2 regions of the Qipengyuania aurantiaca genome follow, and region 2 is predicted to be linked to the other one. Evidence: predicted binding sites of a transcription regulator. Region 2 holds the regulator's gene; the other holds the start of a gene.
What was found. Region 2 encodes LexA, which represses DNA repair genes until DNA is damaged. Its sites were predicted from a motif close to GTTCCNCNCTTGTTCT; they were not measured.

Region 1 (4,538 bases), 240 kb from region 2:
ACTGCCCCGCATAGCGCTCCGCCACCTCGGCCATCCCCGCTTGCGCGGGGGCCGGCTTCCGTTGCTACTCGGCGGCTTCCTTCTGGCGCGCCAGCATTGGACGCAGGTACTGGCCGGTATAGGATCCCTCGATTTCGGCCACTTCCTCCGGCGTACCCTGCGCAACAACCTCCCCGCCCCGCACGCCGCCGCCCGGACCGAGATCAAGAATGTGGTCGGCTGTTTTTATCACGTCGAGATTATGCTCGATCACGACCACCGAATTGCCCTGGTCCACCAGGCGGTGGAGCACTTCGAGGAGTTTCCTCACATCCTCGAAATGGAGGCCCGTGGTGGGCTCGTCGAGGATGTAGAGCGTCTGGCCGGTGCTGCGCTTGGACAGTTCCTTGGCCAGCTTCACGCGCTGCGCCTCGCCGCCTGACAGCGTGGTCGCCTGCTGGCCGACCTTGACGTAGCCCAGCCCCACCTCGTTCAGCATGTGCATCTTGTCGCGGATCGGGGGGACGGCCTTGAAGAAGCCTTCCGCATCCTCGATCGTCATGTCGAGCACGTCGGCGATGGAGTGGCCCTTGAACTTCACCTCCAGCGTTTCGCGGTTGTAGCGCTTGCCGCCGCATTCCTCGCAGGTCACGTAGACGTCGGGCAGGAAGTGCATCTCGATCTTGATGAGGCCGTCGCCCTGGCACGCCTCGCAGCGGCCGCCCTTGACGTTGAAGCTGAAGCGGCCGGGCTTGTAGCCGCGCGCCTGCGCTTCGGGGAGGCCGGCGAACCAGTCGCGGATCTGGGTGAAGGCGCCGGTGTAGGTCGCCGGGTTGGAGCGCGGGGTGCGGCCGATGGGCGACTGGTCGATTTCGATCACCTTGTCGCAATATTCGAGGCCGGTGACCTTGTCGTGCGCGCCCGCGACCACACGTGCGCCGTTCAGCTGGCGCGCGGCGGAGGCGTAGAGCGTGTCGATGGTGAAGGACGACTTGCCCGAGCCCGAGACGCCGGTGATGCAGGTAAAGGTGCCGAGCGGGATGGAGGCGGTGACGTTGTTCAGATTGTTCGCCCGCGCGCCGTGGACGGTGAGCGCGTGCCCGTTGCCCTTGCGGCGGGTGGCAGGGACGGCGATTTCGCGGCGGCCGGTGAGGTAGTCTGCGGTGAGCGACTTCTTTGAACGCAGCACCTGCTTGAGCGTGCCCTGCGCGACCACTTCGCCGCCATGCACGCCCGCGCCGGGGCCGAGGTCGACCACGTGGTCGGCGGTGCGGATGGCGTCCTCGTCATGCTCGACCACGATCACGGTGTTTCCGAGGTCGCGCAGGCGCTTGAGGGTTTCGAGCAGCCGGTCGTTGTCGCGCTGGTGAAGGCCGATGCTGGGCTCGTCGAGCACGTAGAGCACTCCGGAAAGACCGCTGCCGATCTGGCTGGCGAGGCGGATGCGCTGGCTCTCCCCGCCGGACAATGTGCCGCTGGTGCGGTCGAGGTTGAGGTAGTCAAGCCCGACATTGTCGAGGAAGCCTAGCCGCTCGTTGATTTCCTTGAGGATGGCGTGCGCGATTTGCCGCTGTGTGTCGTTCAGCGCATCGGGGAGCCCCAGGAAATAGTCCTTCGCATCGGCCACGCTCATCTTGGTCGGCGTGGCGATGTCGGTGCCGTCGATCTTCACCGCCAGCGCCTTCTCGTTGAGGCGCTTGCCATGGCATGTCTCGCACGGCTGCGCGGTCTGGAACTTGGCCAGCTCCTCGCGCATCCACGCGCTTTCGGTCTGCAGCATGCGGCGGTTGAGGTTGCCGATGACGCCTTCGAACGGCTTTTTCACCGTATATTGCTTGCGCCCGTCCTTGAAGGTGAGCGGGATGGCGCGGCCCTTGGTGCCGTAGAGGATGATGTCGCGGATTTCCTTGTCGAAATCTTCCCACGGGGTGGTGAGGTCGAACTCGTATTCCTTCGCGAGGCTGGCGAGGACCTGCATGTAATAGGGGCTCGGCGGGTTGCTCTTCGCCCAGGGCACCACCGCGCCCTTCTTCAGACTGAGCGCCTCGTTGGGGACGACCAGCTGCGGGTCGAACAGCTGCTTTTCGCCGATACCGTCACAGGTCGGGCAGGCCCCCTGCGGCGCGTTGAACGAGAACAGGCGCGGCTCGACCTCCTCGATGGTGAAGCCGGAGACCGGGCAGGAGAAATGCTCCGAAAACACGATGCGGTTGGCGGGCAGGCCAGCGCCCTTCATCGCGCCGCCTGACGCGCCCTCGTCCTCGCGTCCGGGCACTACGCCGTCGGCGAGGTCGACATAGGCGAGCCCATCAGCCAGCTTCAGGGCCTGCTCGAAACTGTCGGCGAGGCGCGTCTCGATGCCTTCCTTCACCGCGAGGCGATCGACCACCACCTCGATGTCGTGCTTGAATTTCTTGTCGAGCGCAGGCGCTTCCTCGATTGGGTACATCTCCCCATCGATGCGCACGCGGGTGAAGCCCGCCTTCTGCCACTCGGCCAGTTCCTTGCGGTATTCGCCCTTGCGCCCGCGCACCACCGGCGCGAGCAAATACAGCCGCGTGCCCTCGGGCAGTTCCATGACGCGGTCGACCATGTTGGAGACCGTCTGCGCCTCGATCGGCAGTCCAGTGGCGGGCGAATACGGCACCCCCACCCGCGCCCACAGCAAGCGCATGTAGTCGTAGATCTCGGTCACCGTGGCCACGGTCGAACGCGGGTTGCGGCTCGTCGTCTTCTGCTCGATCGAGATCGCGGGAGAGAGCCCGTCGATATGCTCGACATCGGGCTTCTGCATCATCTCCAGGAACTGGCGCGCATAGGCGCTCAGGCTCTCGACATAGCGCCGCTGCCCCTCGGCATAGATGGTGTCGAAGGCAAGGCTCGACTTGCCCGAGCCGGACAGCCCCGTGATGACGATGAGGCTATCGCGCGGCAGTTCGATATCGACGCCCTTAAGATTGTGTTCCCGCGCGCCGCGGACGGAGATCTTGGTAAGTGCCATGGAGGGAGCGTGTTCCCGAATTGTTCGCAGTGGTCAAGGGAGGTGTCTCAGATAGGAACGTAATCCCGGATTGCGAGGTCCCACCCTTCGAAAATACCGGCAGATGATCGGAATGCTTATCGTCGACCTGTCCGCCATCGACGCGGTAGCAGGCGGCGAGGACGATGCCTTTAGCTTCACCGCAAGCGGCGCCTTTACCGGCACGGTGGGCGAGCTGGTCAGCTATGTCGCGGGCGGCAACACCTTTCTCGGAGGCGCACCGACAACGACGGTTCGGCCGACTTCATCATCGCGCTCTAAGGGGTGACGGATCTGACCAGCGCAGACTTCGTGCTTTAGAAGCGATCACGGGCCAGAATGTGTGCAATGCCATGCGAAAGTTAACAGGCGCTTCGGTTTTGTTAAGGTTTTCCCGCTAGCCTGCCGGATAGCGGGGGAGGACTTGCACAAAATCATGGCGCACGAGCCGCATTCTGGACCGACCGATCGTGCCGGCGCTTCGCCGGATGTCGATCCGCGCGCGGTGCAGCAGGAGACTATGCTCGCCATGCTGGAGCGCGAGCGGCGTTCGCTCAGCAGCAGCCTGCTTGCCATGGCCCTACTCGCCCTCTCCTTCGCTTTCTACGCCTTGCCGGGGCCTTTCTACCTGCTGCTCGGCCTGCGCTTGGCGTCCTTCACTTTCACCCGCCGTGCGGCTGCGCTGCTCAATCTCGCGGTGCGCGAGAACAGGCGCACGACCTGGCCGCATCGACGCATGATGCTGGCAATGGGGCTGACGGGGTTCACCCTCGCAATGCTGCTGCTGCCCGCACCCGCAGGCACGCCGTTTGCCGCGCAATTGCTTGTTGGCTGCGTCGTGCTCGTCGCACTCACACTCATTTCGACCACGCTGGCTGCGATGCGGGGACCACGGGACATGATGCTCGCCAGCTTCTTCCTCACCATGTGCGTGATTGTCCCGAGCCAATTGGCATCGACAGCCAATATGTGGATCATCGCCGTGGCAGCGATCACCGTCGCTGGCATTCGCATGTACGCCTACAACGCCGGGGAGCACATCATCACTTCAGCCGCCGTGCTGGTGGAAAACCGGTTGCTCTCGCAGGATTTGGCGCAAGCGCTGGCCAAGGCGGAATACCTCGGGGCCTGCGATCCGCTCACCGGGTTATACAACCGCCGCAAGCTGTTCGAGCAGCGCGAAAGAGCCGCCGACGGGGGCCTGCGGCAGGTGCTGATGATCGACCTCGACCGGTTCAAGAGCATCAATGATAAATTCGGCCACTCGGCCGGCGATCGTGTGCTGGTGGCAGCAGCTGATGCCATCGGCGCGAGGCTGGACGGCATGAAAGGCAGCGGCCACATGGCCTTCCGCCTCGGCGGAGAGGAGTTTGTCGCCCTCCTGCAAGACACCGATTGCGACACCGCGCGCCGCGTGGCCGAGGCGCTGCGGGGCGATATTACGCAAATCTCCGCAGCGGCTGCCGATATCGGAGCTCTCGAAACGACAGCCTCCATCGGCATCGCGCGTTGGCATCCGGGCGAAGAGCTCGATGAAGCT
Region 2 (4,538 bases):
GTTGCCGCTGCGGTCGTGCTCCTGCTCTGGCCGGAGACGTTGGTTGGGCCCAGCTTCCAGATGAGCTTTGCGGCGGTTCTCGCTATCGTCGCTTTGCACAACGCGCGCCCGGTGAAAGACTTTCTTGCCCCGCGCGAAGAGAGCCGGACGCGATGGCTCTCAAGGCGGATGCTGATGCTCTTTGTGACCGGTTTGGTGATCGAGATTGCGCTGATGCCGATCGTGCTTTTCCACTTCCACCGCGCGGGCTTGTACGGGGCCTTTGCCAACGTCCTGGCGATCCCGCTCGTGACATTCGTGTCGATGCCCCTGATTGCCGCCGCGCTGCTGTTCGACCTGGTCGGATTGGGCGCGCCGTTCTGGTGGCTCGCCGGCCAGTCGCTCGACCTGCTTTTGCTGCTCGCGCATACCACCTCAGCGCAACCGGGGGCGGTGAAGCTGGTGCCGCATATCGGGTTGTTCACGGTGCTCCTGTTCGTCGCGGGCGGTCTTTGGCTGGCCTTGTGGCGCGGGAGGGCGCGCTTGCTCGGGTTGTTGCCTGCTGCGGTCGGCGGTCTTTTGCTGGCAACGGCATCGGCGCCCGACGTTCTTATTTCGCGTGATGGGCGGGATGTGGGGCTGGTCGATCGTGACGGTCGTCTCTTCATGCTGCGGGACAAGCCGGGCTCCTTTGGGCACGACAGCCTTGCAGAACTGGCGGGAGTCGAAGCGGCGTCGATGCCCATGGCCAACTGGCCTGGGGCGCGGTGCAGTGCCGACTTCTGCACCCTGCCGATGGAGGGCGGCGAGCGGGTCTGGCATCTCTTGGTTGCCCGCAGCCGGGAGCGGCTCGACGAGCGGGAGCTGGCCGCGGCGTGCGAGAGGGCTGATCTAGTGATCGCCGACCGCTGGTTGCCGCGCAGTTGCCAGCCGCGTTGGCTCAAAGCGGACGGACGCTTTCTGAAGGAGCGTGGAGGAACCGTTATCGACTTGGAGGCCGGAGGGGTCGAGACTGTGTCAATGCATCAAGGCGAGCATGGCTGGTGGAAAGGCGGCTTGGACGACTAAGGGGCGCTTCCGCAGGAACGCCCCCTGGTCAATTCTCGCCACCTCATGCTTAGTGATACCGGCGCAAAAGGCCAGCAAGCTTGCCCTGCACTTTTACCCGACCTGCTTCGTAGACCTGCGGCTCATAGGCCCCATTGGCGGGATCGAGGCGCACCATGGCGCCTTCCTTGCGCAGGTATTTGAGCGTCGCTTCCTCGTTATCCACGAGCGCCACCACGATCTCGCCATCGCGTGCGGTTTCGGCGCGTTTTACGAGGGCGAAGTCGCCATCGAAAATCCCGGCCTCGATCATGGAATCGCCGCTGACTTCGAGCGCGTAGTGATCGCCCGGGCCGAGCAGGGCCGCGGGGACTGGCATCGAAGCCTGCCCCTCGATTGCCTCGATCGGAGCACCGGCGGCAATCCGTCCGTGCAGCGGCACTTCTATGATGTCGTTGGCGGGTTCCGGAGCCGCCGCCTTCGGAGCGTGCGCCGCGACGACCGTGTCGTTGGCGGGTGCTGCCGGCTTGGACGGGCTGGTGACCGAATCCTCGGGTAGCTTGATCACTTCCAGCGCGCGCGCCCGGTTGGGCAGGCGGCGGATGAAGCCGCGTTCTTCCAAGGCGGAAATCAGGCGATGCACGCCCGACTTGCTCTTGAGATCGAGCGCTTCTTTCATCTCTTCGAACGAAGGCGAAATGCCGGTTTCTTCCAGCTTCTGCTGGATGAAGCGGATCAGTTCGTGCTGCTTGGCAGTCAGCATCGGGTTCTCCCCATGGTCCTTGTCACATTATCTGTTCACAACCCTGTGAACGAATGTGGAACAATTAGGCAACCATTTCTGCCAAGTCAAGCAATCCCGCCGTTTTGGAGGCAGTTGGGCAAGAACAGGCGTTCCCGTTTCAGTCCGCTGCGCGCCATTCGCCGGACTTGCCGCCGCTCTTGGCAAGGAGGCGGACACCCTCGATCACCATACCGCGATCGAGCGCCTTGCCCATGTCGTAGAGCGTGAGCAGAGCGACGCTGGCGGCGGTCATTGCCTCCATTTCGACACCGGTCCTTCCGATCAATCCGGCCTTGGCGGTGACGCGGATCGCGTCCGATTCGCGCTCGAACTCGATGGTCACGCTTTCCAGCCCGAGAGGATGGCAAAGCGGGATGAGTTCGCCGGTCTTCTTGGCGGCCATGATGCCGGCAATCCGTGCCGTGGCGAGGGCATCGCCCTTGGGTACATCGCCAGCGAGCATCGCCTCGAGCGCATCGGTCCGCATCCGAATCCGCCCCTCGGCCGTGGCCGTACGCTCGGTTTCGGGCTTTGCACTCACGTCAACCATGCGCGCCGCGCCGTTCTCGTCGAGATGAGTAAGTCTGTTCATCGAACGACCCCGTAAAGCTGAACGATGGAGCGCATGGAGCACGGTCCTGGCGAAGAAAACTTCACCGTCGCGGCAAGGTGCTTTTGCGAGCCTTCTGCCGCCGCCAATGAGTGTCTGGAGATCGAGTTCATGGCCACTGCATGCCACAGTTTCCCACGGTAGGACAGGGCATCAGCCTTCGAGCAAGCGGCGAGTTCCCGCCTCGACATCGTCCTGCCGCATGAGGCTTTCGCCGACGAGGAAGCTCCGCACGCCCGAACGGGCGAGCCGCTGGCAATCGTCGTGCGTGAAGATACCGCTTTCCCCAACCAGCAAGCGATCGGTCGGAGCAAGCCGTGCAAGTTCCTCCGTCGTGGCAAGATCAGTCTCGAAGGTCTTGAGATTGCGGTTATTCACCCCGAGAAGGCGTGACTTCAATCGCGTCGCGCGCTCCAGTTCCATGGCGTCATGGACCTCGACCAGCACGTCCATTCCCTGCTCGAAGGCAGCCGCTTCGATCTCTGCCATCTGCGTGTCGTCGATCGCGGCCACGATGATCAGGATCGCATCCGCCCCGATGGCGCGCGCCTCGGTGACCTGCCAGGGATCGACCATGAAATCCTTGCGCAGCACGGGAAGATCGCAGGCAGCCCGCGCCGCGATCAGGTAATCTTCGTGGCCCTGGAAATAGGGCGCGTCGGTCAGGACCGAAAGGCAGGCAGCACCGCCTGCCGCATAGGCGCGCGCGTGATCCGCGGGCTGGAAGTCGGGACGGATGAGGCCCTTGGAGGGCGAGGCTTTCTTGATCTCCGCGATCAGGCCGAAGCCCGCGCCCTGCGCTTGCTCCAGCGCGGCAAGGAAGGCGCGCGGGGCACTCTGTTCGCTGGCCAGCCCTTCGAGGTCGGCAAGGCTGCGTTCGGCCTTGCGCGCGGCCACTTCCTCGCGCTTGGTCGCGCAAATCTGCTCGAGCTTGTTCATTTGGCCAGCGCAATCCAGTCGGCGAGCAATTGCTTGGCCCTCCCGGAATCGATCGCCTCGGCGCCCATTTCGGCGCCTTCAGTCCAGTCGCTGGTCTTGCCGGCAACGATCAGGGTTGCGGCGGTGTTGAACAGGACGGCGTCGCGATAGGGGCCGGGCGCGCCCATCAGCAGCGCTTCGAGGGCCTTGGCGTTATGGGCGGGATCGCCGCCGCGGATCGCCTCGACCGGCGCGTGCGGCAGGTTGGCCTGCACCGCAACGACGCGGCGCATCTCGAAATCATTGCCCGCCACGTCGGCAAGCTCGTTGCCGCCTGCGAGGCTGAGTTCGTCCAGCCCCTCGTCGCCCGAGGCGATGAAGGTGCGCTCGGTGCCGAGTTTCGCCTTGGCCGCCGCGTAGATCGGCACATAGGCCGGACGCGCGATGCCGATGAGCTGGCGGGTGACGCCAGCGGGGTTCGACAGCGGCCCCATCAGGTTGAAGATCGTGCGCATGCCCAGCTTCTGGCGAATGGGCTGGATACGCCCCATGGCCGGGTGGTGGTTCTTGGCGAAGAGGAAGCAAATACCCAGTTCGTTCAGTGTCTTCTCGGCGGTTCTTCCCGCCGCTTCCATATCGAGACCGAGCGCTTCCAGCGTGTCCGCCGCGCCCGATTTGGAGCTGGCGGCACGGTTGCCATGCTTCGCCACCGGCACGCCGGACGCCGCGACCAGCAGGCTGACTGCCGTCGAGACGTTGAGCGTGTGGTGCCCGTCGCCGCCGGTGCCGCAGCAATCGACCGTGCCATCGGGTGCATCGATGGGGATCAACCGTTCGCGCAAGGCCCGTGCGGCTCCGGCGATTTCCTCCGAAGTCTCGCTGCGGGCGGACATTTCGACGAGGAAGCGACCGATCTCCTCGTCACTCGTTTCGCCGTCGAGGATCCAGCCGAAAATCTCGTGCGCGTCGCTTTCGGTGAGATGGGTGTCGGCGGAGGGAAGCGTCTTCATGCTGGCACCTTGGTTGCAATCCCGCACAGTTCGAGGAAATTGGCGAGGAGGGCGTGGCCGTGCTCGGTGGCGATGCTCTCGGGATGGAACTGGACCCCGTGGATGGGCAGGTCGCGGTGGCGGAAGCCCATCACGCTCGAGCCGTCGAGACCGGGTGTCTTGCTGGTGGCGTTGACCACGAGGCAGTCGG

Region 1: uvrA (excinuclease ABC subunit UvrA) is a predicted target of LexA. The motif match lies at 2,992-3,007, and genes of this name have one in related genera.

Annotation. Positions count from the first base shown of each region.
Region 1 covers NZ_CP081295.1:2,343,024-2,347,561, reverse strand. The annotation lists gene uvrA (excinuclease ABC subunit UvrA) at 65-2,980, opposite strand; gene K3148_RS11455 (hypothetical protein) at 3,084-3,287, shown strand; gene K3148_RS11450 (GGDEF domain-containing protein) at 3,435-4,538, shown strand, end outside.
Region 2 covers NZ_CP081295.1:2,583,742-2,588,279, reverse strand. The annotation lists gene K3148_RS12620 (ComEC/Rec2 family competence protein) at 1-1,047, shown strand, start outside; gene lexA (transcriptional repressor LexA) at 1,097-1,789, opposite strand; gene moaC (cyclic pyranopterin monophosphate synthase MoaC) at 1,929-2,402, opposite strand; gene trpC (indole-3-glycerol phosphate synthase TrpC) at 2,574-3,359, opposite strand; gene trpD (anthranilate phosphoribosyltransferase) at 3,356-4,348, opposite strand; gene K3148_RS12595 (anthranilate synthase component II) at 4,345-4,538, opposite strand, start outside.